Niveibacterium microcysteis: one gene and its partner. The protein of the gene in region 2 interacts with the protein of the main gene of each other region in a pairwise test. Links are inferred from orthologs where the notes say so. Each region holds a gene or a part of one and is shown on either strand. Other genes may lie near its edges.

Evidence for each region.
Region 1: the proteins of ybgC (region 2) and secA interact in binary tests that used the Escherichia coli proteins (3 or more experiments, as listed by UniProt). The link is inferred for Niveibacterium microcysteis from one-to-one orthologs.

What each region holds. Positions count from the first base shown.
Region 1 is NZ_CP071060.1:3,670,731-3,686,822, reverse strand. The notes cover bases 3,529-6,787. They hold secA (preprotein translocase subunit SecA), read left to right. Parts: upstream 3,529-3,857; coding sequence 3,858-6,587; downstream 6,588-6,787. Other genes in these bases: JY500_RS16665 (HDOD domain-containing protein), read left to right, coding at 6,705-6,787; JY500_RS16675 (DciA family protein), read right to left, coding at 3,529-3,779. In the rest of the region: cell division protein FtsA, read left to right, coding at 1-760; cell division protein FtsZ, read left to right, coding at 921-2,060; lpxC (UDP-3-O-acyl-N-acetylglucosamine deacetylase), read left to right, coding at 2,211-3,131; JY500_RS16680 (hypothetical protein), read left to right, coding at 3,135-3,323; more of JY500_RS16675, read right to left, coding at 3,324-3,528; more of JY500_RS16665, read left to right, coding at 6,788-8,150; bifunctional glutamate N-acetyltransferase/amino-acid acetyltransferase ArgJ, read left to right, coding at 8,211-9,452; JY500_RS16655 (diguanylate cyclase domain-containing protein), read left to right, coding at 9,467-11,263; Co2+/Mg2+ efflux protein ApaG, read right to left, coding at 11,297-11,680; rpe (ribulose-phosphate 3-epimerase), read left to right, coding at 11,815-12,507; JY500_RS16640 (phosphoglycolate phosphatase), read left to right, coding at 12,511-13,197; trpE (anthranilate synthase component I), read left to right, coding at 13,432-14,919; JY500_RS16630 (anthranilate synthase component II), read left to right, coding at 14,931-15,494; trpD (anthranilate phosphoribosyltransferase), read left to right, coding at 15,545-16,092. UniProt on the Escherichia coli protein: Required for protein export, interacts with the SecYEG preprotein conducting channel.
Region 2 is NZ_CP071060.1:4,007,481-4,022,999, forward strand. Bases 3,904-6,589 are described here. They hold ybgC (tol-pal system-associated acyl-CoA thioesterase), read left to right. Parts: upstream 3,904-4,867; coding sequence 4,868-5,311; downstream 5,312-6,589. Other genes in these bases: JY500_RS18235 (DUF6445 family protein), read left to right, coding at 3,904-4,803; tolQ (protein TolQ), read left to right, coding at 5,308-5,985; JY500_RS18250 (ExbD/TolR family protein), read left to right, coding at 6,065-6,484; JY500_RS18255 (energy transducer TonB), read left to right, coding at 6,497-6,589. Also shown: JY500_RS18220 (DUF4350 domain-containing protein), read left to right, coding at 1-1,175; JY500_RS18225 (AAA family ATPase), read left to right, coding at 1,172-2,143; JY500_RS18230 (DUF58 domain-containing protein), read left to right, coding at 2,151-3,473; more of JY500_RS18235, read left to right, coding at 3,505-3,903; more of JY500_RS18255, read left to right, coding at 6,590-7,339; Tol-Pal system beta propeller repeat protein TolB, read left to right, coding at 7,358-8,653; peptidoglycan-associated lipoprotein Pal, read left to right, coding at 8,699-9,217; tol-pal system protein YbgF, read left to right, coding at 9,220-9,957; 7-carboxy-7-deazaguanine synthase QueE, read left to right, coding at 9,954-10,622; 7-cyano-7-deazaguanine synthase QueC, read left to right, coding at 10,665-11,351; JY500_RS18295 (helicase HerA-like C-terminal domain-containing protein), read right to left, coding at 11,652-13,184; JY500_RS18300 (YebC/PmpR family DNA-binding transcriptional regulator), read left to right, coding at 13,344-14,069; JY500_RS18305 (hypothetical protein), read left to right, coding at 14,120-14,359; JY500_RS18310 (DMT family transporter), read left to right, coding at 14,367-15,224; crossover junction endodeoxyribonuclease RuvC, read left to right, coding at 15,225-15,519.

The DNA of each region.
Region 1 (16,092 bases), 330 kb from region 2 along the record:
GCACATCGTCACCGGCGCGGTGTCCGCGGCGCAAAACCTCGTCAAGTGCGTGCGCCGCTGCGGCCTCGAGGTCAACGACCTTGTGTTGCAGCCGCTCGCATCGAGCTTCGCGACCCTGACCGAGGACGAGAAAGAGCTCGGCGTGTGTCTCGTCGACATCGGCGGCGGTACGACTGACATCGCCGTCTTCACGCAAGGCGCGATCCGCCACACGGCGGTGATCCCAGTTGCAGGCGATCAGGTTACCAATGACATTGCCATGGCGCTGCGTACGCCGACGGCCGAGGCCGAGGAGATCAAGATCCGCTACGGCGTTGCGATGCCGGCCTTGGTTGATCCGGAAGCGATGATTGATGTGCCGAGCGTTGGCGAGCGCGCTGCGCGCAAGCTCTCGCGTCAGGCCTTGGCCGATGTGATCGAGCCGCGCGTCTCCGAGTTGTTCGAGCTGGTGCAGGCCGAACTGCGTCGCAGTGGCTACGAGGAACTGCTGTCCTCCGGCCTCGTGCTGACGGGCGGCTCGGCGGTGCTGGCCGGCGTTGTGGAACTGGGCGAGGAGATCTTCCATACCCCGGTGCGCATCGGCATTCCGCATTACCAGGGCAGTCTCGCCGACATGGTTTGCCACCCGCAGTATGCGACCGCAATGGGCCTGCTTTTCGAGGCGGCAGCGCAACGGCGCAGGGGGCTGCACGCGCACGAAACACGTAGTGTGAAGCAGTCATTTCAACGAGTTATGGCGTGGTTTGCGCGCAATTTCTAAGCACGCGAGCCAAAGTATTTCACGGCGCAGCAATTGCATGTGGCATGGCGCCGATATTTAGTTGTAAACTTTCATTGGCGTACTATATTTAGGTGGTTGTTAAATTCCCCGACAGCGGGGTAAACCACCTGCGCCAGGGCTGAATCAGGAGGCTAGGCAGATGTTCGAGATCAGGGAAAAAGAAGCCGTCGGAACCGTCATCAAAGTGATCGGGATTGGCGGTGCGGGTGGTAACGCCATCGACCACATGATCCGCGAAGGGGTCAAAGGGGTTGAGTTCGTGTGTGCCAATACCGACGCCCAGGCTCTCAAGCGCAGCAGCGCTGCCACCAAGATTCAGCTCGGCGATTCCGGCCTCGGCGCGGGCGCGAAGCCCGAAGCTGGCCGTACAGCGGCGCTGGATGCGCGCGACCGGATCGCTGACGCGCTGACCGGCGCGCACATGGCCTTCATTACCGCCGGCATGGGCGGTGGCACCGGTACTGGGGCCGCGCCCGTTGTCGCAGAAGTCGCTCGCGAGATGGGCGTGCTGACGGTCGCCGTGGTGACCAAGCCGTTCGACTTCGAGAACCGCAATCGTGTCGCGGACAGCGGCATCGAAGAACTCGCCAAGCACGTCGACTCCCTGATCGTGGTGCTGAATGACAAGCTGATGGAAGTGCATGGCGACGACGCCAGCGTTGAAGAGTGCTTCCGTTCCGCCGACAACGTGCTGCGCAACGCGGTCGGCGGCATCGCTGAAATCATCAACATTCCGGGCCTGGTCAACGTCGACTTCCAGGACGTCCGCACCGTGATGGCCGAAATGGGCCGCGCGATGATGGGTTCGGCTGAAGCTGCCGGCATCGATCGCGCCCGCATCGCGGCTGAACAGGCTGCTTGCTGCCCGCTGCTTGAAGGTGTTGAACTCTCGGGCGCGCGTGGCGTGCTGATCAACATCTCGGCGAGCCGTTCGCTGAAGATGAGCGAAGTCCGTGAAGCGGTGAATACCGTGCGCGCCTTTGCGCATGCCGACGCATTCGTGATCTACGGCACCGTGTTCGACGAAGCGATGGAAGATCGCATTCGCGTGACCGTTGTCGCAACGGGTCTTGGCGTTGCGAAGGCTGCCGCGCAGAAGCCGCCGATGCACGTGATTCGCACCGGCACCGACAACGTCGGGATCGAAGTGAACTATGCCGATCTGGAACAGCCGGCGGTCATCCGTCGCCAGCACCGCCGTTCGACCGTTGAGGCGATGAGCGCCAATGGCTTCGGTACGCTGGACATTCCGGCCTTTCTGCGCAAGCAAGCGGATTGATCGGCAGATGATGAATCGGACGCCCCGCCTCGGCGGGGCGTTTTCGTTTCTGGATATCGGTGGCCTATGCTGACGATAGCGGGTGTCAATCGTCGCCTGCGGCCCGCGTGATAAAATCGTTTCCGATCAATCTCTTGCCGGAGCCCGTCTATGCTCGGACAACGCACGCTGAAGACCATCGTCACCGCCACCGGTGTCGGGCTGCACAGCGGCATCAAGGTAACGCTCAGCCTGCGCCCGGCAGCACCGGATACCGGCATCGTCTTTCGCCGGGTCGATCTCGATCCGCCGGTCGATTTGCCTGCTTCGCCCTACTCGGTCGTCGATACGCGCCTGTGTTCCGGCTTGCAGCAGGGCGAGGCCAAGATCGGTACTGTCGAACACTTGATGTCCGCGTTGGCTGGCTTGGGTGTCGATAATGCCTATGTCGATGTAGATGGCCCGGAAATTCCGATCCTGGATGGGTCGGCTGCGCCGTTTGTATTCCTGATCCAGTCCGCCGGCATCGAAGAGCAGGGTGCTCCGAAGCGGTTCCTTCGCGTACTGAAACCGGTTGAGGTGAGGGAGGGGGATAAATGGGTTCGCCTCGATCCGCATGAAGGCTTTCGCCTTGCGTTCTCGATCCAGTTCAATCACCCCGCAATCGATCGAACCGGCACCGAGGTCTCGGTCGATTTTGCGGAGCATTCATACGTGCGGGAGATTTCGCGTGCCCGCACCTTCGGCTTCATGCACGAGGTGGAGTACATGCGCGACGCGGGCCTCGCTCGTGGCGGCAGCCTCGACAACGCGATCGTGATGGACGAGTACCGCGTCCTGAATGCCGATGGATTGCGTTACGGCGACGAGTTCGTCAAGCACAAGGTGCTGGACGCCATCGGCGATCTCTACCTCGCGGGCCATCCCTTGTTGGCGGCCTACTCGGCACACAAGTCCGGCCATGCGCTCAACAACCAGGTTCTGCGCGCGTTGCTCGAAGACAAGACTGCCTGGGATATCGTGAGTTTCGACCGCGATGAAGATGTACCGGCTTCGCTTTCGCGCGCCTTTGAACTCCACGCCGCGGCCTGAGGCGTGCTGATCTTACGGCTGCTCGTCGTTCTGGTTGCGATCGGTGGCGTTGCGAGCTACTTCGCCTACCTGTTCACCGGCCGCGCAGGCTATTTGCGCTTGGCGAAGAACCTGGCCCGCTTCACTCTCGTAGCGGTGCTCGTATTTCTTGGCTTGCTCCTGCTTGAGCGTGTGCTGATGCCGGTGTTCTGATTACGAGCGGCGCCGCGCGGCGCGCTCGATCAGCCGTGCCAGTGGCGCGGCGAGCGGAGACCGCTCGCTCAACTGTTCTTTCAGGTGCTCCAGTCCGGCGAGCACGTCCGCATCAATCTCGCGTACCGGCTGCGGCCGTCGCGCGTCGGTACTCTTCTGCAGTCGAACGCGCACGCGGATCTCCTCGATCTGAGCGCCTTGCGCCGCGAGGCCCTCGCGAAGTCGCGGCAACAGCATCTTGAGGCGCGCAGCCACCGTTGCGTTCTGCACATGCAGAGCAAGGACGCCGTTCTGCAGGTTCGCGACGGCCACTGCACCCTGCAGGTAGTCAGGCAGTTGCAGGTCAAGCTGGCGCTGCAGGCGTACGAGTTGGCGGGCGTGTTCCTGCAGTCGCGCGAGCGGCGAATCGCCGCCGACCAGGGTGCCAATCAGGCGCGCGCGGGGTGGTCGGCTCATGCGTTTGACCCCCGCGTCCGGGGGCATTGCGCCCCGCGTGTTAGAATCGCCGCTTTTACGCCTGACCCCCGAGTCAACATGATTGCAGGCCTCCTCAAGAAGATCTTCGGCAGCCGGAATGAGCGGCTGGTTCGCCAATACATGTCCACCGTGCGCGCCATCAATGCGCTGGAGCCGGGCATCGCGGCATTGACCGACGAACAGCTGCGTGCGAAGACGGACGAGTTCAAGCAACGCCACGCAAACGGCGAATCGCTCGACAAGCTTTTGCCGGAGGCTTTCGCGGTGGTGCGCGAAGCTGGCAAGCGGGTGCACGGCATGCGGCATTTCGATGTGCAGCTCATCGGCGGCATGGTACTGCACTACGGCAAGATCGCCGAAATGCGGACGGGTGAAGGCAAGACGCTGATGGCGACCCTGCCGGCCTACCTGAACGCGCTGTCGGGCAAAGGCGTGCACGTCATCACGGTCAACGACTACCTTGCCAGCCGCGATGCGGACTGGATGGGGCGTGTCTACGGCTTCCTCGGGCTGACCTGCGGCTGCAACCTGTCGCAAATGACGCACGAGGCCAAGCAGGCCGCGTATAGCTGCGACATTACTTACGGCACGAACAACGAGTTCGGCTTCGACTATCTGCGCGACAACATGGTCTATTCGACCGGCGAGCGGGTACAGCGTGGCCTGAACTTCGCGGTGGTCGACGAAGTTGACTCGATCCTGATCGACGAAGCCCGTACGCCGCTGATCATCTCCGGTCAGGCCGACGATCACACCGACCTGTATGTGAAGATGAACGCCGTCGCGCCGCTGCTGAAGAAGCAGGAGGGCGAGGACGAGAACGTTACGGTGCCGGGCGACTACACCGTCGACCTGAAGGCACATCAAGTCCTGCTCACCGAGCAGGGGCATGAGACCGCCGAAGGGCTGCTGGCAAAGGCGGGCCTGCTGGCCGAAGGCTCAAGCCTTTACGACCCGGCAAACATCCTGCTGATCCACCACCTGTACGCAGCGTTGCGCGCGCATTCGCTGTATCACCGCGACCAACACTACGTCGTGCAGAACGGTGAAGTGGTGATCGTCGATGAGTTCACCGGCCGCCTGATGGCAGGGCGCCGTTGGTCCGATGGTCTGCACCAGGCGGTCGAGGCCAAGGAAGGCGTCCAGATCAACGCTGAGAACCAGACCCTCGCGTCGATCACTTTCCAGAACTACTTCCGCATGTACGCCAAGCTTTCCGGCATGACCGGTACGGCGGACACCGAGGCCTACGAATTCCATCAGATCTACGGCCTTGAAACAGTTGTGATCCCGACCAATCGCCCGATGATCCGTATCGACGCGAACGATCTGGTGTATCGCACCGCCAAGGAAAAGTACGACGCGATCATCCGCGATATCAAGGATTGCCACGAGCGCGGTCAGCCAGTGCTGGTCGGCACGACCTCGATCGAGAACTCCGAGCTGCTGTCGCACCTGCTCGATGCGCAGAAGCTGCCGCATCAGGTGCTCAACGCCAAGCAGCACGCCAAAGAGGCCGAGATCATCGTGCAGGCGGGCCGCCCGGGCGTGATAACGATCGCGACCAACATGGCAGGCCGCGGTACCGACATCGTCCTTGGCGGTAACGTCGAGAAGCAGATCGCCCTGCTGCGCGAAGACGCATCGGTGCCGGAAGAGGAAAAAGCGGCAAAGATTGACGCGCTGCGCGCCGAGTGGAAGGTGCTGCACGAGAAGGTGATCGCGGCCGGCGGCCTGAAGATCATCGGCACCGAGCGTCACGAGTCGCGGCGTATCGACAATCAGTTGCGTGGCCGTTCCGGCCGCCAGGGTGACCCGGGTGCATCCCGCTTCTACCTGTCGCTGGAAGATCCGCTGATGAAGATCTTCGCCGGCGATCGCCTCAACGCGATCATGGTGCGGTTGAAGATGCCGGAAGGCGAGGCGATCGAGGCGGGCATCGTTACGCGTTCGCTCGAGTCCGCCCAGCGCAAGGTTGAACAGCGCAACTTCGATATCCGCAAGCAATTGCTGGAGTACGACGACGTAGCGAACGATCAGCGCAAGGTCATCTACCTGCAGCGCAACGAACTGCTTGAAGCAAACGAAATCGGCGAGACCATCACGGCGATGCGCCAGGGCGTGCTGCACGACCTGTTCCGCACTTACGTGCCGGCCGAGAGCGTCGAGGAGCAGTGGGATCTGCCGGGCTTCGAGCGTGCCTTGGAAGGTGAATTCCAGCTCAAGCTGCCGGTTGCACAGTGGAGCAAGGACGACCAGAGCCTGTCGGACGACGACTTGCTGCGCAAGATCATTGAAGCGGCCGATGCGGCCTACGCCGAGAAGATCGCGCCGGTCAATCCGGAAGCGTGGCGCGGCTTTGAGCGCAACGTGATGCTCAACAGCCTCGATACTCACTGGCGCGAGCATCTGGCTTCGCTCGACCACCTGCGGCAGGGCATCCATCTGCGCGGTTACGCGCAGAAGAATCCGAAGCAGGAGTACAAGCGCGAATCCTTCGAGTTGTTCGAAAGCCTGCTCTCCACCGTTCGAATCGAAGTGACGCGCCTGCTGATGACGGTGCAGATCCGCTCCGAGGAACAACTGGAAGAGGCCGAGCCGCAACCGGCGCCGGTCGACAATGTCCAGTACCACCACGCGGACTACGACGAAGCGCTGGCGGCTGCGGACGCCAGCAGCGAGGCGCGGCCGATGCCGGCTCAAGGTGGCGTCAAGGTGGGCCGCAACGATGCGTGCCCGTGCGGGTCGGGCAAGAAGTTCAAGCACTGCCACGGCAAGCTCAGCTGATCGGCTGTCTTCCGTCCCCAGAAAACGCCGGCCGAGTGCCGGCGTTTTGCTTTCATGCGCTACAGCTTGCTGGTTTCGCTGCCGTTAAGGGTTTGTGACATGTAGGAGCCAGCCATCGTGACCACGCTGCAGGACGCTCGCCGCCTTGGGGCCCAGGGCTTTGTCGCGCGCATACGCGAACGCGACATGCCGGCGTTCGGGCGCACCGTGGACTCGATCCGCGAAGTCGCGGACGACGAGAAGGCGTCGGCCTCGGCGCTGGCTTCGATCATCCTGCAGGACGCCGCGCTGACGACCAAGGTGCTCAAGCTCGCCAACAGCGCGTACTTCAATCCCTCGCGCGCCCACATCAGCACGGTCAGCCGCGCCCTTGTGGTACTTGGTTTTGACGCGGTCGCCAACATGGCGCTGTCGCTCGTGCTGATCGACGCCTTGCTGCGCGGCGGCGTGCGGGAGCGCGTCGTGACCGAGATGGCGCGCGCCTTTCATGCTGCGGTTCAAGCCCGCACCCTGGCCGCGCTGAAGGCAGACCCGAACCCGGAAGAAGTCTTCATTTCCGCCTTGCTCGCCCGTGTAGGCGAGATGGCCTTCTGGTGCTTCGGCGATGAGGCGGCCCAGTCGCTCGACAGCACGCTGTCAACCGGCGTGCCCGCCGAAGTGGCCGAGCAGAACGTGCTGGGCTATCGACTGCGCCAGATTACCTTGGGCTTGGTGAAGGACTGGCGTTTGGGCGGCTTGCTGACCAGTGTCATCGAACAAGGCGAGCGGGGCGGGGACCGCGAGAAATCGGTTGCGCTGGCACACTCGCTCGCGCGGCAGGCCGAGGGAGGCTGGGAGGCGCCCGCCACAAGACAGGTGCTCGACCAGATCTCGAAGCATCTCGACCGGCCCCTGGACGAAATCCTGCCGCTGATCACCGATAACGCCGTTGCCGCTGCGCAGGCTGCGGTGAACTACGGGGCGCATGAGGCGGCGCGACTGATTCCTCTGCCGCGCAGCGGCGGCGCCGTGACGGTGCAGGAAGATGAGGATTCGAGCGGTCCGAACCCCTTGTTGCAACTCAAGATCCTGCGCGACCTTTCGATGCTGATCGCGGGCAAACCGAATTTGAACGACGTGCTGACGCTGGCGCTGGAGGGGATCTTCCGCGGTATCGGCATGGATCGCGCCCTGTTTGCGATGCTGACACCGGATCGCCAGCACCTGGTTGGCAAGGCCGGCTTGGGGCCCGGCGCTGATGCGCTGGTGCGGGCATTTCAGTTTGCGCTCGATGGCAGCCCCGGCGAGCTGGTCAATACCGTGGTGGCGCGCCAGCAGAGTTTCGTCGTTGCCAATGCCTTCGAGGCGCCGGTGCGCCTCGAGCGTCTGACTCGTGCCGGGGGCGTGCCACCGTTCGTTATCGCCCCAATCGTGGTGCATGGTCGGACGATCGGCGCGTTCTACGCAGATCGCATCAAGGCGGATGCGGTGCTGTCCGAAGAGGATGCGACTGGGGTGCTGCATTTCGTGCAGCAGGCGTCGATGGGCTTCGAACACGTAGCGGCTCGGGGGGCACGTGCCTGATCCGTTAAACTTGCAGGCTGATCGGCCGCCCTGTCGCGGCCTTAACTGCCTGGAGCCGCCATGCCTGTTTGCCTGAATCCGCCCATCGCCTCTGAACTGCTGCCGGTCGCCGGCGTCCGACTGGGCGTCGCGCAGGCAGGTATCCGCAAGGCAGATCGTCGCGACCTGACCCTGATCGAATTGGCGGAAGGCAGCCGCGCTGCCGGCGTGTTCACGCAGAACCGTTTCTGCGCGGCACCGGTTCAGGTCTGCCAGGCTCACCTGGAGGCGGGCTCGGCGATTCGCGCCTTGGTCATCAACACGGGTATCGCGAATGCGGGTACCGGCGCGCTGGGTTTGCAGAACGCGCGCGCAACCTGTGAGGCGGTCGCCTCGCGCCTGGGTATTGCGGCGACGTCGGTACTGCCGTTCTCGACTGGCGTGATCCTTGAGCATCTGCCGATGGATCGCCTGGTGGCCGGGCTGCCGGCTGCGCAGTCTGACTTGCGTGCCGATGGCTGGCATGACGCTGCGCACGGTATCATGACGACCGATACGATCGCGAAGGCCACGTCCCGGCGCATCGAGTTGGGCGGCAAGACGGTGACGATTACCGGCATCAGCAAGGGCGCCGGCATGATCAAGCCAAACATGGCGACTATGCTCGGCTTCATGGCGACCGATGCGGCTGTCTCGCAAGCGTTGTTGCAGCAGTTGGTGCGTGAGGCGGCGGATCTGTCCTTTAACAGCATCACCGTCGATGGCGACACCTCCACCAACGATTCCTTCATCCTGATCGCTACCGGGGCGGCCGGCGCCGCAGAAATCACTGACGCGGCCTCCGCCGACTATGCCGCGCTGCGTTCTGCCGTGATCGAGGTGGCGGTGTGGCTGGCTCAGGCGATCGTGCGCGATGGCGAGGGCGCCACCAAGTTCATGACCATCGCGGTTGCGGGCGGCGCGAACCGGGAGGAATGCCGCAAGGTCGCCTACGCCGTTGCGCATTCACCGTTGGTCAAAACCGCCTTTTTTGCCTCCGACCCGAATCTCGGCCGCATCCTGGCGGCAATCGGCTACGCCGGCGTTGCGGACCTCGATGTCGATCGACTGCGCGTCTGGCTGGGCGATGCTGCCGGCGAGGTCCTCGTTGCTGAGCTGGGCGGCCGCGCGGCGGCCTATCGCGAGGCCGACGGTGCACGTATCATGAAATCGCAAGAGATCACCGTGCGTATCGATCTCGCCCGCGGCCCCGCGGCGGCTACGGTCTGGACCTGCGACTTCTCTTACGACTACGTGAAGATCAACGCTGACTACCGCTCCTGATGTCACGACGCCCAATGCCACTCAGATTTCTTGCCTGGCTAGCGCTGGTGCTGGCGGTATTGGGCGCGTCCGTTCCCGCGTGGGCGGTGGCGCCGCAAGGGTTTGCGCGGATTCACTTCCACCGCGCGGATGGCCTCTACAACGGTTGGGGGCTTCATGTCTGGGGTGAGGGGCACAACCTTGGCGAGGACACCCGCTGGACCGAGCCGCTGAAGCCGGCCGGCACCACTGACTTCGGCGTGTATTTTGATGTGCCGATTGCAGAAGAGGCGACGCAGCTGAACTTCATCATCCACCGAGGCGCCGAGAAGAGCGTGTCGACGGATCAGCTGCTGCCGCTTGAGGAATTCAACCGCGAGGTCTGGGTCATCGCCGGCGACCCCAAGCTATACGCCGCCGAGCCGGGCGCGATGCCGATCAAGTCCGGTATCGCGGTGGCGCGGCAGGCCGTCGATCGCCAGCCGATGGCGGTCTGGATCGCGCTTGCGGTATTGATCTCGGTGCTGGTGGTCGGCGTCGTCGCGAGCCGGCGCAGCAATCGCTTGCGCGAGGACATCAGCCGGCAGACTGCCCTGCTCGCCGAGGCGCGCGCTGAACTCGTGCGCCAGACCGCCGCGCAAAGCGAGGCGCATGCGCAAAGCCGCTCGCTGGCCGGCATCGATGAGCTCACCGGCCTTCTTACGCGGACGGGCTTCCGTCAGGCGCTCAACGCCATTCAAGCCAAGGCGCGGCGCAACCGGGCTGGCTTCGCGTTGTTTTTCATCGATCTGGACAACTTCAAGCCGGTCAACGATCAGCATGGCCACGCTGCGGGTGACCAGGTGCTGCGCACGGTGGCAAGCCGTCTCGTTGCCGCGGTGCGCGAGAGCGATACCGTTGCGCGCCTGGGCGGCGACGAATTCGTGGTCATCGCCGACGAGCTGGCCGATCCGCTCGCGGCGGCACGCTTGGCCTACAAGCTGGTGGCCTGTGCCACCGAGGTCATCGAATACGGCGATCATCTGTTGCGCGTAGCGGCCAGCATCGGCGTTGCCGTGTATCCGCATGACGGCGAGGACGACGCCCTGGTTGCGATTGCCGATGTGGCCATGTACCGCGCGAAGAATGCGGGTAAGAACTGCTTCCGCTTCGCCGCACCTGAGTTCGATGAGTTGGTGGCGCAGCAGGACGCGGCGGAGGCGAGCTGGCGTGCTGCCATGGCCGAGGGTGCGCTTGGGGCCCACTGGGACGTGCTCGTCGGTGCGGACGGCCAGATCTGGACCCGACGCCTGCACGCCGCGGCGTGGTCGCGAGACCAGGCGCGTGATGTTCTGCTGCCGGACCTTGTGGCGCCGGATGCTGGTTTGGCGCTGGATGCGGATCTTCAGTTGCTTGAGCGCCTCGCGGTGGCTGCGGAGGGCGCCGCAGGCGGTGTGTGGGCGATGGCGCCTGCGCGGTCCAGTCTCAGCGACCCTCGCTTCGTAACGGCCTGTCGTGGCGTCGTGGCGCGCATTGGCGCGGTGGGCGCAACGCTGGTCCTCGAGTTCGACGCAGGCATGGTGCGTCCTGAAGCGCTGTCGGATCTGATTGCGCGCGGTTTGCGCTGCGCTCTGCGGGTGTCGGACCCGGTGCGTTTGAGAATTGAAACCTTGCTTGGCAGTGCCTTGCACTACGTCAGCGTCTCCGCCGCAGGAGACGACCTGCACCGCCGCGCCGTGGCGGCCGTTGCGGCGGCGGCGGAGTCGGCCGGCGTGCCTGTGGTCGTTCGTCTGATCGGCGACGAGACGGCGCCCGAGTCGCTGCACGCGATAGCCACGTTGCGCCTCGCCTGAGGCCATGCGGCGCGGTTAGGGCCGCGGCCGCGTTCAGTGAAGCATGCCGGGCGCGGCGAGCACGAATTCCGGAATCTCGGCTTCGAACTGTGTGCCGTCTTCCGCCACCATCTGATAGGCGCCTCGCATCGTGCCGACCGCGGTCGCAATGGCGCAGCCGCTGGTGTACTCGAAGGCTTCGCCCGGAGCGAGCCGGGGCTGTTCGCCGATTACGCCGATGCCTCTTACTTCCTGCACATGCCCTGCGGCATCGGTGATCACCCAGTGACGGCTGACCAACTGTGCCGGCGTATCGCCTGTGTTCTCGATCGTCACCTTGTAGGCAAAGACGAAACGGCCCGCCTCCGCGTCTGACTGCTCTTCGATGTATTGCGCTTGCGCGGACACGGTAATCGCTGGCGACTTTGCTTCAGGCATGGCGGGTTGGCCGGGTTTGAGTCAGACCCTCATTCAAACGGGCATTCGCGCGGCGCGCCATGTTCGAATTCACGGTCCGTTTCCGGAATCCGTCCGCATCTGGGAAAATCGTGGTTTTGGGGTGGGGGAACACCGTGAGTTATCGCATCGCGCCGAGCATCCTGTCGGCAAACTTCGCCAAGCTCGGCGAAGAGGTTTTGAACGTTCTGGCGTCCGGCGCTGACTGGATCCACTTTGACGTGATGGACAACCATTACGTGCCGAATCTGACGATCGGCCCGCTCGTTTGCGAGGCGCTGCGCCCGCTGACGAACGCGACGATCGATGTGCACCTGATGGTGGAGCCGGTCGACGCGTTGGTGCCGATGTTCGCCAAGGCGGGCGCCAATGTCATCACCTTCCATCCGGAAGCAACCCGTCATGTGGATCGCACGCTGGCGCTGATCCGCGACCACGGTTGCCAGGCCGGCCTGGTGTTCAATCCGGCAACACCCTTGTCCTGGCTCGATCATGTGATGGACAAGATCGACCTGATCATGCTGATGTCGGTGAACCCCGGGTTCGGCGGCCAGAAGTTCATTCCGCAGACCTTGGTGAAGCTCGCGGAAGCGCGCAAACGCCTCGATGCATGGGAGCTGCAAACCGGCAAGAAGGTGCTGCTGGAGATTGACGGTGGCGTGAAGGTCGACAACATTGCCGAGATCGCCCGCGCGGGCGCCGACACCTTCGTGGCCGGTTCGGCCGTGTTCGGGGCCGGCAAGGCGAGTGACCCCAATCGCTACGACAGCGTGATCGCCGCGCTGCGCGAGCAGTTGGCCCAGGTCTGAACGATGACGACGCCCCGCTTCGATGTGGATGTGGTGCTGTTCGACCTGGACGGCACGCTGCTCGACACGATCCCCGATCTCCACGAGGCCGCACGGCGGATGCTTGAGGAGCTGGGCGAGCCGACTCGCTCGCTGGACGAGGTCACGCGGTTTGTCGGGCGGGGTATTCCGAACCTTGTGGAGCGCTGCCTGACTGACGGGCGTGCCGCGTGTGACGGGGCATCGCTGGAAGCCGCGGTCGCGGTATTCCGCCGTCATTACGCTGCAGTAAATGGGCGCTCCACACGAATTTACGAAGGCGTGGCGGACACGCTCGGTGCCTTGCAGGCACAGGGCATCCGCATGGCGTGCATCACCAACAAGGCCGGCGCCTTTACGCTGCCCTTGCTCGATCACATGGGCCTGGCGCACTTCTTCGGCTGTGTTGTCAGTGGAGACACCTTGCCGGTGAAGAAGCCCGATCCCGCGCCGTTGCTGCATGCGTGCGAAGCGCTGGGCGTGTCGCCGACGCGTGCGCTGATGGTCGGCGATTCGGCGAACGACGCGCTGGCCGCTCAGTCGGCAGGGATACCTGTGCTCTTGATGACCTATGGCTACAGCGAGGGGCGTGCCGTGGACACCATCGAATGCGACGGGTTAGTATCGGCCTTCCCCGGATTGCTGCGCCTGATCGGGCGCGCTTCGGCCTGAACCTCGACCCTCATGACCTGCGAGAACCTGAACATCGGAAAGGAGCACCTCCCGTCTCGCGCCGCCGCACGATGGCAGCGCACCGGGTGCTCGTGGCGGGCTCTTTAAGCCCCCACACCGCAGTTCTGGCGCGGTTCGCCCGCGCCCTGATGTTCAGGACAATCCGCCCGCGACCAGCTTGAAGTGCGCCTCACCGATTGGGCGCCCGGCGCGGGACAAGAACGTGGAGTCATGATGACCGAATCCGAATTTCTCGCGTTGGCCCAACAGGGTTACAACCGCATCCCCCTGACGCTCGAGACCTTTGCCGATCTCGATACGCCGCTGTCGATCTACCTGAAGCTCGCCAACGAGTCCTGGACCTACCTGCTCGAATCCGTGCAGGGCGGTGAGCGCTTTGGCCGCTACTCCATCATCGGCTTGCGCGCCAACACCCGCATCGAGGTGTACGGCCGCTCGGCCCTGCTGCTGACCAATGATCGCCTCGTCGAGCGTCGCGACTACGGTGATCCGCTCAACTACATTGGCGAATTCATGCAGCGGATCAAGGTGCCGCCGCGTGATGGCCTGCCGCGGTACTGCGGCGGGCTGGTCGGCGCTTTCGGCTACGACACCGTGCGCTACATCGAGCCCAAGCTGGCCAAGCATGAGCCGAAGGACCCGCTCGGCGTGCCGGACATCGTTTTGCTGCTGTCCGAAGAGATCGCGATTGTCGACAACCTTTCCGGCAAGCTGACGCTGGTGGTGTATGCCGAGCCGGAAGTGCCCGGCGCTTATAAGCGCGCGCAGCGTCGCCTGAAGGAGCTGCTTGCGAAGCTGCGTGAGCCGGTCGCGATTCCGCAGGATGTGTCGGTCGAGCCGGCCGAAGCGGTCAGCAGCTTCGGCGAAGAGGCTTTCAAGGCGGCGGTCGGGCGCGCCAAGCAGTACATCGTCGATGGCGACATCATGCAGGTGGTGCTGTCGCAGCGCATGAGCAAGCCCTTCGCGGCCAGTCCGATGGCGCTCTATCGCAGTCTTCGCGCGCTGAACCCCAGCCCGTACATGTTCTACTTCAACTTCGAGGACTTCCATGTCGTCGGCGCTTCGCCGGAGATCTTGGTCAAGCTCGAAGACGGCACCGTCACCGTGCGGCCGATCGCCGGCACGCGCAAACGCGGCGCGACACATGAAGAGGATCTGGCGCTGGAGAAGGATCTGCTCGCCGACGAGAAGGAGCGCGCGGAGCATCTTCAACTGCTCGATCTCGGTCGCAATGATGTCGGCCGCGTTGCTGCTACCGGTACCGTCAAGGTCACCGAGCAGTTCATCGTCGAGCGTTACTCACATGTGATGCACATCGTCTCGAACGTCGAGGGCGAGCTCAAGGAACTCGAAGACAAGCGCGCTGCGCCACTTGCCGTGCTGCGCGCCGCGTTTCCAGCGGGCACCGTGTCCGGCGCGCCGAAGGTCCGTGCGATGGAAATCATCGACGAGCTGGAGCCCGTCAAGCGCGGCATCTACGCGGGTGCCGTTGGTTATCTGGGCTTCGATGGCGAGCTGGACGTCGCAATCGCGATCCGCACCGCAGTACTCAAGGACGGCCAGCTGCATGTACAGGCGGGGGCCGGCATCGTTGCCGACTCCAATCCCGAATCGGAATGGCAGGAAACGCAGAACAAGGCCCGTGCGGTCTTGCGCGCTGCCGAGATGGCCGAACGCGGCCTCGACACCCGATTCGAATAAGGAGCCCTGCCATGCTGCTGATGATCGACAACTACGATAGCTTTACCTACAACCTCGTGCAGTACTTCGGCGAACTCGGTGCCGATGTGCGGGTGTTTCGCAATGACCAGATCACCGTCGAGCAGATCGAGCTGATGCAGCCCGAGAAGCTCGTCGTCTCCCCCGGCCCGTGTTCGCCGGCCGAGGCGGGCATTTCGGTGCCGGCGATCAAGCACTTCGCCGGCAAGCTGCCGATCCTCGGCGTGTGCCTTGGGCATCAGTCGATCGGCGCGGCCTTCGGCGGCAAGATCGTGCATGCCAAGCGCCTGATGCACGGCAAGACTTCGCCTATCTCGCATGCCGACAAGGGTGTGTTCCGCGGGTTGCCCAATCCCTTCACGGCAACGCGCTACCACTCGCTGGCGATCGAACGTGAAACGTGCCCCGATTGCCTGGAAGTGACGGCGTGGACCGAGGACGGCGAGATCATGGGCGTGCGGCATCGCACGCTGCCGATCGAAGGCGTGCAGTTCCACCCGGAGTCGATCCTGACCGAAGGTGGCCACCAGTTGCTGAAGAACTTTCTCGACATGTGAAAGCACATGAATGAAGCGGCCGAGCGCCGCTTCATTCACATGTGCGGAGGATGAGCATGACCCCCCAAGAAGCCCTTCAACGCGTCATCGAACACCGCGAGATCTTCCATGAGGAGATGGTCGATCTGATGCGGCAGATCATGTCCGGCCAGGTGTCGCCGGTGATGATCGCGGCCATCATTTCCGGACTGCGGGTGAAGAAGGAAACCGTTGGTGAAATCGCCGGCGCTGCCACGGTGATGCGCGAATTCGCAACCAAGGTGCCGCTGAAATCCGATGTGCAGACCCTGGTCGATACCTGCGGCACCGGTGGTGATGGCGCGCACACCTTCAATATTTCAACCGGTGCGATGTTCGTTGCCGCCGCCGCTGGGGCGCGTGTGGCCAAGCATGGCGGTCGTTCGGTGTCGTCGCAGTCCGGCTCGGCCGACGTGCTCGAGTCGCTCGGTGTGAATCTATCGCTGAGCCCGGAACAGGTGGGCGCCTGCATCGACGACATCGGTGTTGGCTTCATGTTCGCGCCCAGCCACCATGCGGCCATGAAACACGCAGGCCCGGTACGGCGCGAGTTGGGCGTGCGGACGATCTTCAACATCCT
Region 2 (15,519 bases):
TGATCCTGATCGCCAGCGCCTGGCTGCTGCCGCGCCTCGAATGGGTCGAGGTCGATGTGCCGGCCCGCCCGAGCGGCGAGGCGCTGCGCGATGACGCGCTCGCCGCGCGACGCATGATTGCGGCTTTGGGCTACCGCACCCGCGTCATTCAGGACGCGACCGAGCTGGCCCGCCTGCCGCAGCACGCCACGCTCTGGCTCAACCAGGCTTTGCCGGACGCCGCAGCGGGGCGAACCAGTGAGCAGATCGCCGCCTGGGTAAATGCCGGCGGCCACGCAGTGATCGCGGTGCCCGGTTCGTGGCAACCCCAACGCCTGTCAAAAGCGTTTGGCATTCAGGCGCTCGGCATGCACGTGGCCAAATCCGGCGCACGCCTCGACATTGAGGGGCGCCCGATGCTGGTCGGTATCCGCCAGTGCGACGTATTCACCACGAGCCACCCTGTCATGTGGCAGGCCACCGTGAAGGGCTACAAACCCCGGCACGGTGACGACGAAGACGACGAGGCCGACGAGAGCAACGCGCACGCCAAGGCGCCTGCCGGCAAGGCGCACGACACTGCGGAGGCGATCGCCGTCGCCCGCTTCCGCGTTGGCAAGGGCACGTTGACCGTGCTGTGTGACGACCGCCCGATGCTCAACCCCAACATCGGCCAGCAGGACAACGCGCGCTTCGCCGCAGCGGTGCTGCTCGAGGGCGATCGTGACGAAGTCATCTTCGCCACGCAACCGGAATACCCAGCCCTGCCACTATGGCTGTGGCAGCGCGCGCCGCTGCTGATTCTGTCACTTGGCACACTGGTCATGCTTCTGTTGTGGCGAGCCGGCATACGCTTCGGCGCCTTGCAGGCGGTTCCCCCTGCTTCACGCCCCGGCCTGCAACTTCACTTGCGTGCGCTCGCCGCCTTCCTGCTGCGTCAGCGCCAATATGAGGCCCTCCTGCGCGGCCCGCGCGACGAAGTCCGACGGCTGCTGGCCAAACTGCCCGGCAACGCCGCCGAACAAATCACCGACGCGGCGAAGCGCGCGGCACTCACGCCGGAAGCCATCACCGAAGCGCTGGAAACGACGCCGCGCGACGCCCATCACTATCTGCGCCAGGCAACGACGCTGGCGCAGCTCGACACTCGGCTGCGCGCTGCGCGCCCCGGTTCTGCACGAAGGAAGACACGATGACATCTCCGCTTTCCCTCAGCGATGCCCACCGCCTTGCCCGCGCGCTGCACGACGAAGTCAGCCGCGTCTTCATCGGTCAGCGGCAGGTGGTGGATGAAACGCTGTGTGCGCTGTTCGCGGGCGGCCATGTGCTGCTCGAAGGCGTTCCCGGTCTGGGCAAGACTTTGCTGGTGAAAGCGCTGGCGAAAGCCTTCGAAGGCAGCTTCTCGCGCATTCAGTTCACACCCGATCTGATGCCGGCCGACGTAACCGGCCATACGCTCTACGACGCACGCAGCGGCCAGTTCCTGACGCGACGCGGGCCGGTCTTTGCCAACCTGCTGCTGGCCGATGAAATCAATCGCGCCCCGGCCAAGACACAAGCCGCGCTGCTCGAAGTGATGCAGGAGGGCCAGGTGACGATCGATGGCAAGGCCGAGCCGCTGCCGCCGCCGTTCCTGGTGCTCGCGACACAAAACCCGATCGAGCAGGAAGGCACCTACGCGCTGCCCGAAGCCCAGCTCGACCGCTTCCTGCTGAAGGTGCTGATCGACTACCCGGCGCACGCCGACGAACGCGCGCTGGTTGCCTGGGCGACCGGCGGGCGTGTTGCGGACCGGCTCGAAGTCGATGCGGTCAACACCGTCGCCAGCACCGACCAGTTGCTCGCGATGCAGCAACTGGTCGCCCACCTGCCGGTCGACGACGCGGTGCTCGACTATGCCGTGCGGCTTACCCGCGCAACGCGTGACTGGCCCGGCATCGCGATCGGCAGTGGCCCACGCGGCGCGATTGCACTGGTGCGCGCTGCGCGCGGCCGTGCGCTGCTCGCTGGCCACGACTATGTGCTGCCCGACGACATCAAGGCCGTCGCGCCCGCCGCGCTACGTCACCGCGTATTGCGCTCGGCCGAGGCCGAAATCGAAGGCGTCGAAATGACGGCACTGCTGGACGACCTGCTCACGCGGGTCGACGCGCCACGCACCTGAGCGCTTGATGCTGCTACCCTCCCGCACCCTGCTGCTGAGTGTCGCCGCACTGGCCGCCGCCGCACTGGCCGCCGCCGCACTGGCGCCGACGCTTTGGCCCTGGCTGCTGCCCGCGTGGCTGATCGTCGCCGCGGGCCTTGCCGTGCTGGCGGCCGTCGACGCCGCGCTGAGCTGGTGGGAACACGCACCCAGCGCCGCACGACGGGTTGAACACGCCCTGCCACTGGGCGAGAGCTCGCCCGTGACGCTGACGATCGGATGGCATGGCAAGCGGCCGCGATCAGCTTCCGTCTGCGACCATGCGCCGGCCGCCTGTGATATGCATGGGATGCCGGTGGCGATCCAACTTTCGGCCAGTCGCGCGGCTGTCGTTACCTATCGGTTGCATCCGAAAGCGCGTGGCGAGCACCATTTCGGCCCGGTCGCGCTGCGCGTGCGCTCGCCGCTCGGGCTCTGGCAACGCCAGCACCGCATCGACGTTGCCAACCGCGTGCGCGTCTATCCCAACTTCACGGTGTATAGCCGCCATGCCTTGCTCGCGGCCGATGCTCGCAGCGCCGCCAGCGGCGTGCTCAAGCGTCGCCGTCGCGGCCAGGGGCTCGATTTCGAGCAGTTGCGTGAGTACCGCGAAGGCGATAGCCCGCGCCAGGTGGATTGGCGCGCCACCTCGCGGCTGGGCAAGCTGATCTCTCGCGAGTACCAGGACGAACGCGACCAGCGCATCATCCTGATGCTTGATGCCGGACGCCGCATGGGTGCGCGCGATGGCAGCCTGTCGCATTTCGATCATGCACTCGACGCGCTACTGCTGCTCGCCCAGGTCGGTCTGCGGCACGGCGACGCTGTCGGCTTGCACACCTTGGGCGGCCACAGCCGCATGCTGGCGCCGCACAAGTCACGCAGCACGCTGACGCGCATCCTCGACGCGGTGTACGACCTCGAACCGACGCTCGAAGCCTCGGACTTTGAAAAAGCCGCGCAGCAGTTGCTGGCGCGCGACAAGAAGCGGGCGCTGGTGGTGATTCTCACGAACCTGCGCGACGAGGACGACGACAACCTGCTCGCCGCGGCACGCCTGCTGGGCAGCCGGCATCTGGTGCTGGTGGCCAGCCTGCGCGAACGTGCATTGGACGCGATCGTCGATATGCCGGTCGGAGATCTCGACAGCGCGGCGCTACACGGCGCCGCCCACGATTACCGCAGCCGCCGCGAGGCGTGCTTTCGCCGCTTGCGCCAAGCCGGCGTGCTCTGCCTCGACACCACGCCCGAATCGCTCGCAATTACAACAGTCAACCGCTATCTGGCGGTCAAGGCAGAGGGTCGCCTCTGAGACTTTCCGGCGCGGTGGGTAAAATGCGCCGATGAAAGCACGTCAGCCAGATCCGAATCTGTTCCTCGCGCAAGGAATGGCCTTGCATCAGCGGGGCCGCCTGCCAGAGGCGGTTCAGGCCTACCAGGCCGCCCTTCGCGCCGCCCCCAACCTGCATGCTGCGAGCAAGTACCAGGGTCTGGCACTTTTCCAGATGGGCTTGAGGGAGCCTGGGCTGGCGATGATGCGCCGCGCCGCAGAACAACTGCCGGACGATGCATCGGCCTTCTTCAACCTCGGGCAGGCGCTGTGCGAAATCGGACGTGATCGCGAAGGCCTCGCAGCGTTTGTACGCGCAGCCGAGATCGACCCGACGGAGACCGATACGCGGCGACGCATCGCCCAGCTTGCTGAGCGGCAGGGCGACCGAGCGCTTGCGATCACGCATCTGCGCGCCGTCGCCGAGCAACAGCCGGACGCCGCCGATGTGTGGGACGCGCTGTCGCAGCTTTGCTATTTTGAAGGCCAGCTCGAAAGCGCCGTGGATGCACATCGGCGTGCGGTAGCACTCAATCCAAAGATTCTCGATCAGCGGCGCATCGGCTACGCGGATCCGGACCCGGCGCTCGCGCCACGGACCATCCAACTGCAGCCGGACGCTGCACGCCATCCGTCGATGGCCAAGCCGGAGGCGCTTGCAGCCTTCGCCGAGGCAACCGGCCTCGCGATCGTCGAGGACGTACTCAAGCACCCGCTCGGCTACCGCGAACACGCGCTGGAGCAGGACTTCCAGCCCATCGTCTACGCCGGCCAAAATTTCCCCGGCTTGCAGACCAAGGGCACTGATCCGCAGGACATCATGGCCGTGGTCGCCAGCGCGCTGGGGCGGCGGGTCAAGTGGATATCTCCCGACACCGGCGCTTACCGCGTGTCTTACGCAGGCTCGACCGCACGAACCGACATCCACGTCGACAACGAAGACGGCGACAACTGGGATCGCTTCGCTGCGGTGCTCTACCTCAACCTGCCCGGTCAGGAACAAGGCGGCACGATGTTCTGGCGCCATCGCGATACCGGCTGGGAACGCCGTTTGCCGGACGAAGAAGTCCGCGCCGCGGGCTTCCGTAGCTTCAAGGCATTCCAGGAGCGCTGGCTGCCCAATCAGGCGAGCCGCCCATTCAACGAGATCGCCGACGGCCGCGACGCCTGGGAACCTATCGTCGAACTGCCGATGCGCAACAACCGCCTCGTTCTGTACCGCGGCCATTTCTTCCATTCGCTGTCGAACGTATTCGGCTCGACCCTGCAGGACGGGCGCCTGGTGCAGCTCTTCTTCTTTGAGCCGGCCTGAACGGACAAACTGTTGGTTACGTGTGGTTACCAGTGAGTAGGTGCCGGGCGTGTAAAATTGTGCGATGCATCGACACCACGCCCCGTCGCATCGCTTCGCGGTGCGCGTCTATTACGAGGACACCGACGCCGCTGGTGTCGTGTATTACGCGAACTATCTCAAGTTCTGCGAACGTGCCCGCACCGAGTGGCTGCGGGCACTTGGTTTTGAGCAGCAGATGCTGCGCGAGGAACGCGGACTGGTTTTCGTGGTCCGCAACGTCGAAGCCGAGTACCTCAAGAGCGGTGTGCTCGACGATGCGCTAACGGTAGAAACCTACGTTGCCGAAATGGGCCGCTCGAAGATCGTATTCGCCCAGACCGTCATGCGCGGCAGCGAACGCTTGTTTGAATCCCGTGTCAGCGTTGTCTGCGTGGACTGGAACAAACGCAAGCCCACCTCGGTGCCGCCTGACATCCGGACGCAGATGGCGTCCAACCTTGACTCTCATTCGGAATCCCATCGATGACCGGAAACGACGACCTTTCCATCCTTTCGCTGATCGCGCACGCCAGCATCGTCGTCCAGTTGGTGCTGCTGCTGCTGATCGTTGTGTCACTGATGTCGTGGTACTGGATTTTCCGCAAGGGCATCGCAATCCGCGCCGCGCGCGCGCGCACCACCGAGTTTGAACGCGAGTTCTGGAGTGGCGGCGACCTCGGCGCGATCTACCGCAGCGCATCGGCCTCGCGCGAAATGGTCGGGCCGCTGGGCCGCATCTTCGAAGCCGGCTATCGCGAATTCGCCAAGCTGCGCGGCCAGAACAACCTCGATGCCTCGGACATCATCGACGGCGCCCGCCGCGCGATGCGCGCCACCTACCAGCGCGAGCTCGACGACCTCGAAGCCCACACTGCGTTCCTCGCCTCCGCCGGTTCGGTGAGCCCGTATGTCGGCCTCTTCGGTACGGTGTGGGGCATCATGCACGCCTTCAAAGGTCTCGGTGACGTCGGCTCGGCCACCCTGTCGCAGGTCGCGCCCGGCATCGCTGAGGCGCTGGTTGCCACCGCAATCGGCCTCTTCGCTGCGATCCCGGCGGTGGTTGCCTACAACCGTTTTGCCTACGACATCGACCGCCTCGCCACCCGCTTCGAGAGCTTCCAGGAAGAATTCTCGAACATCCTGCAGCGCCAGTTGAAGTGATGGCCCCGCACTCAAGCATTCGTTCGCGGGCCCTCCAAGGCTCGCGCGCCGCCCGTGGGGCGACCCGGCAGGAGGCCCCATGAGCCGTCGTCCGCGCCGCATGATGAACCAGATCAACGTCGTGCCTTACATCGACGTGATGCTGGTGCTGCTGATCATCTTCATGGTGGCCACACCGATGATGACCACCGGCAATGTGAACCTGCCCTCGGTCGGCAAGGCGCCGCAGCCACCCGCTCAGCCCATCGAAGTGCATCTGGACGAGAACCTCCAGCTCTCGGTTGTCGACCGCGCACGCAAGGGCGCGCAGACGAAGGAGGTCAGCGAGAACGAGCTAGTCGGTCTGCTGCAGGACGCGCAGGCTCGTAACGCCGAACAGCCGGTGCTGATCGCTGCCGACAAGCGCGTGAAATACGAAGCCGTGATGAACCTGATGGATCTTCTGCAGAAGAATCAGGTGCAGAAGGTTGGCCTGCTGGTCCAGCAGGGCAAGCGCTGAGGACCGACCGGCATGGAGTTCAACCCCGCGCTGCGAACGCCCGAGGAGCCCGGCAAATGGCTCTCGGCGGGCATGGCCGCGCTGGTCCATCTGGTGCTCGTCGGCATCCTTTTCTGGGGCGTGAACTGGCAGCGTAAGGCGCCGGAATCCTTCGAGGTTGCACTGGTGCGTGCCAACACGCCCAGCGTTGCCGCGGAACCGCCACCTCCCCCGCCGCCAGCGCCGCGCGAAACCGCGCCGACGCCACCCCCGAAGCCCGAGCCCAAGGTGGAAGCCGAAGCACCCAAACCCGTCGCCAAGCCGGATATCGCGCTGCCGACGCCCAAGCCCGAAAAGAAGCCAGAGAAGAAACCCGAGCCCAAGCCGGAACCCAAGCCTGAGCCCAAGCCAAAGCCTGAACCCAAACCAGAACCCAAAACGAAGACCGACAAACGCGAAGCGCAACCGGATCTGCGCGCCGCAGCGGAAGCCGAATCCCGCGCGGTGCAGGCAAAGGCCGCCCGTGAAGCCGCCAAGGCTCAGCAGGATCGCGCATTGAAGGAAGAGATGGCACGCCTGTCCGGCGCCAAATCCGATCGCGCACGCGACGACTGGGTCAACAAGATTCGCGTCAAGGTGCGCGGCAACATCGTCGTGCCGCCCGGTCTTTCCGGCAATCCGGAAGCCGTATTCATTGTTGAGCAACTGCCGACCGGCGAAGTAATGGATGTCCGCCTGAAGACCAGTAGCGGCAACGCAACACTGGACGCCTCAATCGAGCGGGCGATCCGGAAATCCAGCCCGCTGCCCCTGCCGGACAAGAGTGATCTGTTCGAGCGCCGTCTGGAGCTGGCCGTACGCCCGCTCCAGCAGTAGGAATCCCGAAGGCCTGCAATGACTTATAATCGCAAGATGCTCTCCCGACGTGACTTCCTCCACACCGGCGCCGCTGTCGCCGGTCTTGCGGCAGTTCCGGCACACGCGCAGCTGCGCATCGAGATTACCGGTGCCGGCGCAAGGCAGTTTCCGATCGCAGTCGCCGCGTTCGATGGCGAAGGCCTGCTGCCGCGCTCGATCTCGGATGTGGTGCGTGCCGACCTTGAGCGCTGCGGGCTCTTCCGCATCGTCGAAACCGGCCCGCAGCCGGTGGGCGAAACCGCCAAGATCGATTTCGGAAACTGGAAATACCGTGGCGCCGACGCCTTTGTGGCGGGGAGCGTCACGCGCATGGCCGACGGCCGGCTGGCCGTGCGCTTCCGCCTGTTCGACACGACCAAGGCAAGCGATCTGGGCGGGCTCGAACTGACGATCCTGACCGAACAGTTCCGCTATGCGGCTCACCGCATTGCGGACTGGGTCTACGAAAAACTGCTCGGCGAGCCGGGCGTTTTTTCAACGCGGATTGCCTACGTCGTCAAGAACGGTCGCCAGTATCAGCTGCAGATCGCCGATGCCGACGGCCAGAACGCCAACGCCGCGCTGGTCTCGGATGACCCGATCATTTCTCCGGCCTGGTCGCCTGATGGTACGCGTCTGGCCTATGTGTCCTTCCAGACCAAGAAGCCCGTCATCTACATCCATACCCTGGCGACGCGGCAACGCACGGTGCTCTCGAACTTCAAGGGCTCGAACTCGGCGCCGGCCTGGGCCCCCGACGGCAGCCGCCTGGCGGTGGTGCTGACCAAGGACGGTTTGTCGCAGATTTACGAATTGCGCACCGATGGCAGCGGGCTGCGGCGCCTGACGCAATCGAACGGCATTGACACGGAACCGCACTACTCGCCGGACGGTCAATTCCTCTATTTCACGTCGGATCGGGGCGGTTCGCCGCAGGTTTACCGGATTCCGGCGAGCGGCGGCGAAGCAGCTCGCGTCACTTTCGACGGCAGCTACAACGTCAGCCCGCATGTATCGCCGGACGGCAAGACGCTCGCCTACCTGACGCGCAGCGAAGGCCGCTTCCGCATCGCATTGATGGATCTGGCATCGCAGCAGGTTCAGATCATTACCGACTCGGACAAGGACGAGTCGCCGAGTTTCGCGCCAAATGGCCGTCTGATCCTCTATGCCACCGAGGTCGGCGGGCGCGGCGTTCTGTCTGCGGTGTCCGCCGACGGGCGCGTCAAGCAGCGCCTCTCGGGTTTCTCCGGCGATGTCCGGGAACCCGCGTGGGGCCCGCTGCCAAAATGAGTGGCATGGGCACTAAATTTTTGAATAACACAGGAGCTTCACATCATGCGTAACCTGCTTCTCCCCTCCCTGCTCGCAGCTGCTCTCGCCGCTTGTAGCACCGCCCCGACCGAGACCACCGCGCCGGTCGCCGACACCAAGCCGACCAAGCCGGCCGAAGTCACCAAGCCGGCCGAGCCGGTCAAGGTTGACCCGCTGGCTGCGCTCAAGGATCCGAACAACATCCTGTCGCACCGCAACGTCTACTTCGACTTCGACAAGTACGACATCCGCGTGATCTATCAGCCGATGATCGAAGCGCACGCCAAGTTCCTGGTTTCGAACCCGCAGCTGAAGGTCCTGATCCAGGGTAACGCCGACGAGCGTGGCTCGCGTGAATACAACCTCGCGCTCGGCCAGAAGCGTGCGGAAGCCGTCAAGAAGGCGATGGGCCTGCTCGGCGCTAAGGATGCTCAGATGGAAGCAGTGTCGCTCGGCGAAGAGAAGCCGAAGGCTACCGGCCATGACGAAGCTTCGTGGGAGCAAAACCGTCGCGCAGACGTGCTGTACTCGGGCGAGTACTGATAATGCGCGGCATTGCGCTCGCAATGCTGCTCGGCGCGGTTGCCCTTCCGGCCCGCGCCGGGCTTTTTGACGACGACGTCGCGCGCAAGCAGATCGAAAGCGTGCGGATCGATCATGAAAACCGGCTGGGAACGCTCGAAGCCTCGGCCCGTGGTCAGATTGAACTGGCCAACCAGATCGAAGCACTGAAGCAGGAACTCGCAAAGCTGCGAGGCCAGATGGAAGTGCTGACGAACGATCTGGATCAGGCGCAGAAACGTCAGCGCGATTTCTATGTCGACCTCGACACGCGACTGCGCAAGTTCGAGACCGCTGCGGTCGCACCTGACGCCTCGCAGTCGGCACCGGCTACCCCTGCCGCCGACCCGGCCAACGAAACACGCGACTACGAAGCCGCGTTGAATCTGGTCAAGGCGGGCAAGAACAAAGACGCAGCAGCAGCCTTCATTGCCTTCACCAAGGCCTACCCGAAGAGCAGCTTCCTGCCCAGCGCCAACTTCTGGGCCGCTTCCGCGCTCTACCAGCAACGTGAAGTCGCCGAAGCCGCGCGCTACTACGGCAAGACCGCCGAAAGTTGGCCCGATGACGCTCGCGCACCGGACGCCTTGCTTGGCCTGTCGAACTGCCAGACGGAGCTCGGTGACAAGAAGGGCGCACGCGCATCGCTCGAGAAGATCGTATCGAAGTACCCGTCCAGCCCTGCCGCACAAACCGCGAAGCAGCGCCTGGGCAAGAAATGAGCAACCCCGTATCGTCGGTCGGCGCAACACGATTGCGCCTGACCGAAATCTTCTTTTCGCTGCAGGGTGAATCCACCCGCGTCGGCTTGCCAACCGTCTTCATCCGCCTGACCGGCTGCCCACTGCGCTGCGTGTGGTGCGACACGACCTACTCCTTTACCGGCGGCGAGTGGTACACGATCGACGCGATACTCGCCGAGACCGCGCGCCACCGCACCCGCACGGTATGCGTCACCGGTGGCGAACCGCTTGCCCAGAAAGCCTGCCTGCCGTTGCTGACCGCCCTGTGCGACGCGGGCTACTCGGTGTCGCTGGAAACCTCGGGCGCGCTCGATATTGGCGCGGTCGATCCGCGTGTATCGCGCATCATGGATTTGAAGGCACCCGGATCCGGTGAAGTCGCGCGAAACCTCTTCGCCAACATCCCGCTGCTGCGATCCGACGATGAAGTGAAAATCGTCCTCGCCGACGAAACCGATTATCTCTGGGCGAGGGAGCAAGTCGCCAGCCATAAGCTGACCGAGCGCTGCACGGTGCTGCTGTCGCCGGTCCAGGGTGCCTTGTCGCCGGCACAGCTGGCCGAATGGGTACTGCGCGATCAGCTCACCGTTCGCATGCAGGTACAGCTGCACAAGGTGATCTGGGGCAACCAGCCCGGACGCTGAGCCCTACGGCTCAAGACGCACACAATGCATCAAGGAACGACCATGACCGAACGACGCGCCGTCGTCCTGCTTTCTGGCGGACTCGACTCGGCAACCTGCCTCGCCATTGCTCGCGCGGAGGGCTTCGTCCCGTATGCGCTATCCGTCTCATACGGCCAACGGCACGCCGCCGAACTGCAGGCCGCGACACGCGTCGCCGCCGCACTGGGCGCGCGAGAACACCGCACCGCGCAGGTCGACCTCGGCCAATTCGGCGGCTCGGCGCTCACCGATGCAGCTATCGCCGTACCCACCGGCGGCATCGAAGCCGGCATACCGGTCACCTACGTGCCGGCCCGCAACACCGTGATGTTGTCGCTCGCGCTCGGCTGGGCCGAAGTGCTCGGCGCCAACGACATTTACGTCGGCGTGAACGCTGTCGATTACTCCGGCTACCCCGACTGTCGCCCGGAGTTCATCGCCGCCTTCGAAGCGATGGCCAATCTCGCCACCAAGGTCGGCGTTGAGGGCGCGCGCATGCACATCCACGCCCCGCTCATCGAACTCTCGAAGGCTCAGATTGTGCAGCGCGGCGTGGCGCTCGGCGTCGATTACGGCATCACCGTATCGTGCTATCAGGCCGACGACGAAGGCCGCGCCTGCGGTGAGTGTGATGCCTGCCGGCTGCGCCGGGCCGGTTTCGAAGCGGCAGGGATTTCGGACCCGACCCGTTACCGCCCGTCACGCTGATTTCCGCCGGCGCTGTCGGCGGTGTTGACAGGAGAAAGTCCGGGACCTATAATTATTTGCTCTGTTTGGCCTGGGTCGGTAGCTCAGTCGGTAGAGCAGCGGACTTTTAATCCGTTGGTCGCGAGTTCGAGTCTCGCCCGACCCACCAGTCCGAACAATGCAAGACCCTTTGGGGGTATAGCTCAGTTGGTAGAGCAGCGGACTCTTAATCCGTAGGTCCAAGGTTCAAGTCCTTGTGCCCCCACCAGATACAAGAAAAAGCCCAGTCTACGGACTGGGCTTTTTCGTTGGCGCTTGTCGTCAGCGGCGGCGTGAAGACGAGCCGCCCAAAATCGACCCGAGCACCCCACGGACGATTTCGCGGCCAACCTGGCTGCCTAGCGTGCGGACGACGCTCTTCGCTGCGGTCTGCACCAAACCATCGTGCTGCGCGCCACGCGGGCCGGTTGTACCGAACAGAATCCCACTCAGCACGCTGCTGAGTCCGCCCCCTTCGGCGGGCGCTTGGCCCGGTGCCTGCGTGCCATTCGCGGCCTTGCCCGCCCCATTGCCGCCAGCCGGGGCGCCACGCAGACGCTCATAGGCGGATTCACGATCGAGTACTTCTTCGTAGTGGCCGTACAGCAGCGACCCTTTGATCACCGCATCGCGCTCGGCGGCGGTCAGCGGGCCGATGCGCGTACCCGGTGCGGTGATGAACGCGCGCTCGACCACCGCTGGACGCCCCTTGTCGTCGAGGAATGACACCAGGGCCTCACCAACACCCAATTCGGTGATTGCAGTTGCAGCGTCGAACTTCGGATTCGCGCGCAGCGTCTGCGCCGCTGTCTGTACCGCTTTCTGGTCGCGCGGCGTGAAGGCGCGCAGCGCATGCTGCACGCGGTTGCCAAGCTGGCCCAGCACCGTGTCGGGAATGTCGAGCGGGTTCTGCGTCACGAAATAGACGCCCACGCCCTTGGAGCGAATCAGGCGCACCACCTGTTCGATCTTCTCCAGCAGAGCAGGCGGCGCCTCGTTGAACAGCAGATGCGCCTCATCGAAGAAAAACACCAGCTTCGGTTTGTCGAGGTCGCCCACTTCCGGCAGATGTTCGAACAGCTCGGCCAGCATCCACAGCAGGAAGGTGGAATACAGCCGCGGCGAGCCATACAGCTTGTCTGCCGCCAGGATGTTGATGACGCCGTGGCCCTTCTGATCGGTCTGCATCAGGTCGGCGATGTCGAGCATCGGCTCGCCAAAGAACTTGTCCGCCCCCTCCTGCTCGATCGACAGCAGACCGCGCTGGATCGCGCCGATCGACGCCGCGGAGACGTTGCCGTACTCGGTGGTGAATTGTTTCGCGTTGTCGCCGACGTGCTGAACCATCGCGCGCAGGTCTTTCATGTCGAGCAACAGCAGGCCGTTGTCGTCGGCAATCTTGAAGACCAGCTGCAGCACGCCGGCTTGCGTGTCGTTGAGGTTCAGCAGGCGCGCAAGCAACAGCGGGCCCATGTCCGAAATCGTTGCCCGCACCGGATGCCCGGCGGCGCCGAAGACATCCCAGAACACGGTCGGGCAGGCCTCGAAGGCTGGCAAATCAATACCCAACTGCTCGGCGCGCGCCTTGAGCTTGGGCGTTTCAGTGCCGGCTGCGCCAAGGCCGGAGAGATCCCCCTTCACATCGGCCATGAACACCGGTACACCGATGCGCGAGAAAGATTCGGCGAGCTTCTGCAGGGTCACCGTCTTGCCGGTACCCGTGGCGCCAGTGATCAGGCCGTGGCGATTGGCAAGCTGGGGCAGCAGGGCGATGTCCTGCTGGTCGACGCGGGCAATGACGAGCGGTTCGGTCATGGCGGACTCCGGAGGGCTGCGAGGATTTGGCCGCGAGCGTAGCACGAGCAGCGGGCCTCTCCGCTAGCCCGCCATGATGCAGCGCAAGCCGCACCGGCCGCGCCACCCTGGCCTGCGGTGTAGAATTACCGGCTTTGCGATTAACCGGAAATCTGGATCATGGCGGGTCACTCGAAATGGGCCAACATCCAGCACCGCAAGGGCCGTCAGGACGCCAAGCGGGGCAAGGTGTTCACCAAACTGATCAAGGAAATTACGGTCGCGGCCAAGATGGGCGGCGGCGACCTTACGGCCAACCCGCGTTTGCGGCTGGCCGTCGACAAGGCTAAGGCCGAGTCGATGCCGAAGGACAACATCGAGAACGCGATCAAGCGCGGCACCGGCCAACTTGAAGGCGTCACGTATGAAGAATGCCGCTACGAGGGCTACGGCATCGGCGGCGCGGCGGTGATGGTCGATTGCCTCACCGACAACAAGGTTCGCACCGTAGCGGACGTGCGCCATGCCTTCTCGAAGTACGGCGGCAACATGGGCACCGACGGCTGCGTGGCGTTCCAGTTCAAGCACTGCGGCACCCTGCTGTTCGCACCGGGCACCAGCGAAGACGCGCTGATGGATGCCGCGCTTGAAGCGGGCGCGGAAGACGTTGTGACGAACGACGACGGCTCGATCGAAGTCGTGACCGGTCCGTGGGAATTCTCGGCCGTGAAGGAAGCGCTGGAAGCAGCCGGCTTCAAGGCCGAGTTCGGCGAAGTCACGATGAAGGCGCTGAATGAAACGGTGCTCGCAGGCGACGAAGGCGAACGCATGCAGAAGCTGCTCGACGCACTCGACTCGCTGGACGATGTGCAAGAGGTCTACACCTCGGCCGCAATCGACGAGTGATTCACCCCCAGCCGGGCGCACCCTGCGCCCGGCAAACCCGGAGCTTCCGGATGAGCAATGCCCCGGTGATTGAACGGCGTACGGACAGCGCACTGCGCGCCAAGGTCGACGCCGCTTACGCGCTGATCGCCCCGTTCTTCGACCCCTCGAACCAATGGGCCGGCCGTTCGCAAGACATGCTTGCCTACCGCACGCTACGCGATCGCATGCCCGAACTCGACGCGAGCCAGGCACATCTGATCGTCAGCGTTGCCCGACGCATGGCGCGCGAGCGCGGACAGCCGAGCTGATCGCCGCATGGCACGCCTGACCCCGCTGCTCTTCGTGCTGCTGTGGAGCAGCGGCTTCATCGGCGCCAAGCTTGGCCTGCCCTACGCCGAGCCCCTGACCTTCCTGCTGCTGCGCTACCTGTTGGTGATTGCGCTGCTGTCGCTGCTTGCCTTCGCCACCCGCGCGCCGTGGCCACGCGATGCGCGCCAGATCGCGCATATCGGCGTAAGCGGGCTGTTGGTCCATGCGCTCTACCTTGGGGGTGTATTCACCGCGATCCACCATGGCCTGCCGGCGGGTATCACGGCCCTGGTGGTCGGCATACAGCCCCTGCTGACGGCGCTTGTTGCCGGCCTGTTGCTCGGCGAGCACGTGAGCAGGCGGCAGTGGGCCGGCCTCGCGCTTGGCTTCGCCGGCGTAGCGATGGTGGTCGCACACAAGACCGGCAGTGTTGAACTGGCCACGCTGGGCGGCATGATCCTGCCCGCGCTTGCAGCCCTGCTGGGCATTACGCTCGGTACGCTGTATCAGAAGCGCTTCTGCCCGCACTTCGATCTGCGCACTGGCGCCGTCGTGCAGTTCGGCGCCAGTGCGCTGGTGACCTTGCCGGTCGCGCTCGCCACCGAGTCGATGCATGTGCAGTGGCATGGCGCCTTTGTCTTCGCGCTCGGCTGGCTCGTTCTGGTGCTCTCAATCGGTGCGATCACGCTGCTGAACCTGCTGATCCGCCGCGGCAGCGCGGTTAACGTGGCGCGGCTGTTCTATCTGACGCCGCCAACGACCGCGCTGCTCGCATGGGCGATATTCGGCGAAACGCTCACCGGGCTCGCGCTCGCCGGCATGGCCGCGGCGGTCACCGGCGTGTGGCTCGCAAAGGGGCGCTGAATGGAGTCGATCGACGCGATCCGTATCCTCGGCATCGACCCGGGCTTGCAGAGCACCGGCTTTGGCGTGATCGACAAGCACGGGTCAAAACTCAGCTATGTCGCCAGCGGCTGTATCCGCACCAACGAGCGCGAGCCACTGCCGCAGCGCCTTGGCGTGGTGTTCGACAGCATCCGTGAAGTGATCGCCAAGTACGCCCCGCACCAGGCAGCGATCGAAGAAGTCTTCCTCAACAAGAATCCGTGGTCGACGCTGTTGCTGGGCCAAGCACGCGGCGCCGCGATTGCAGCGATGA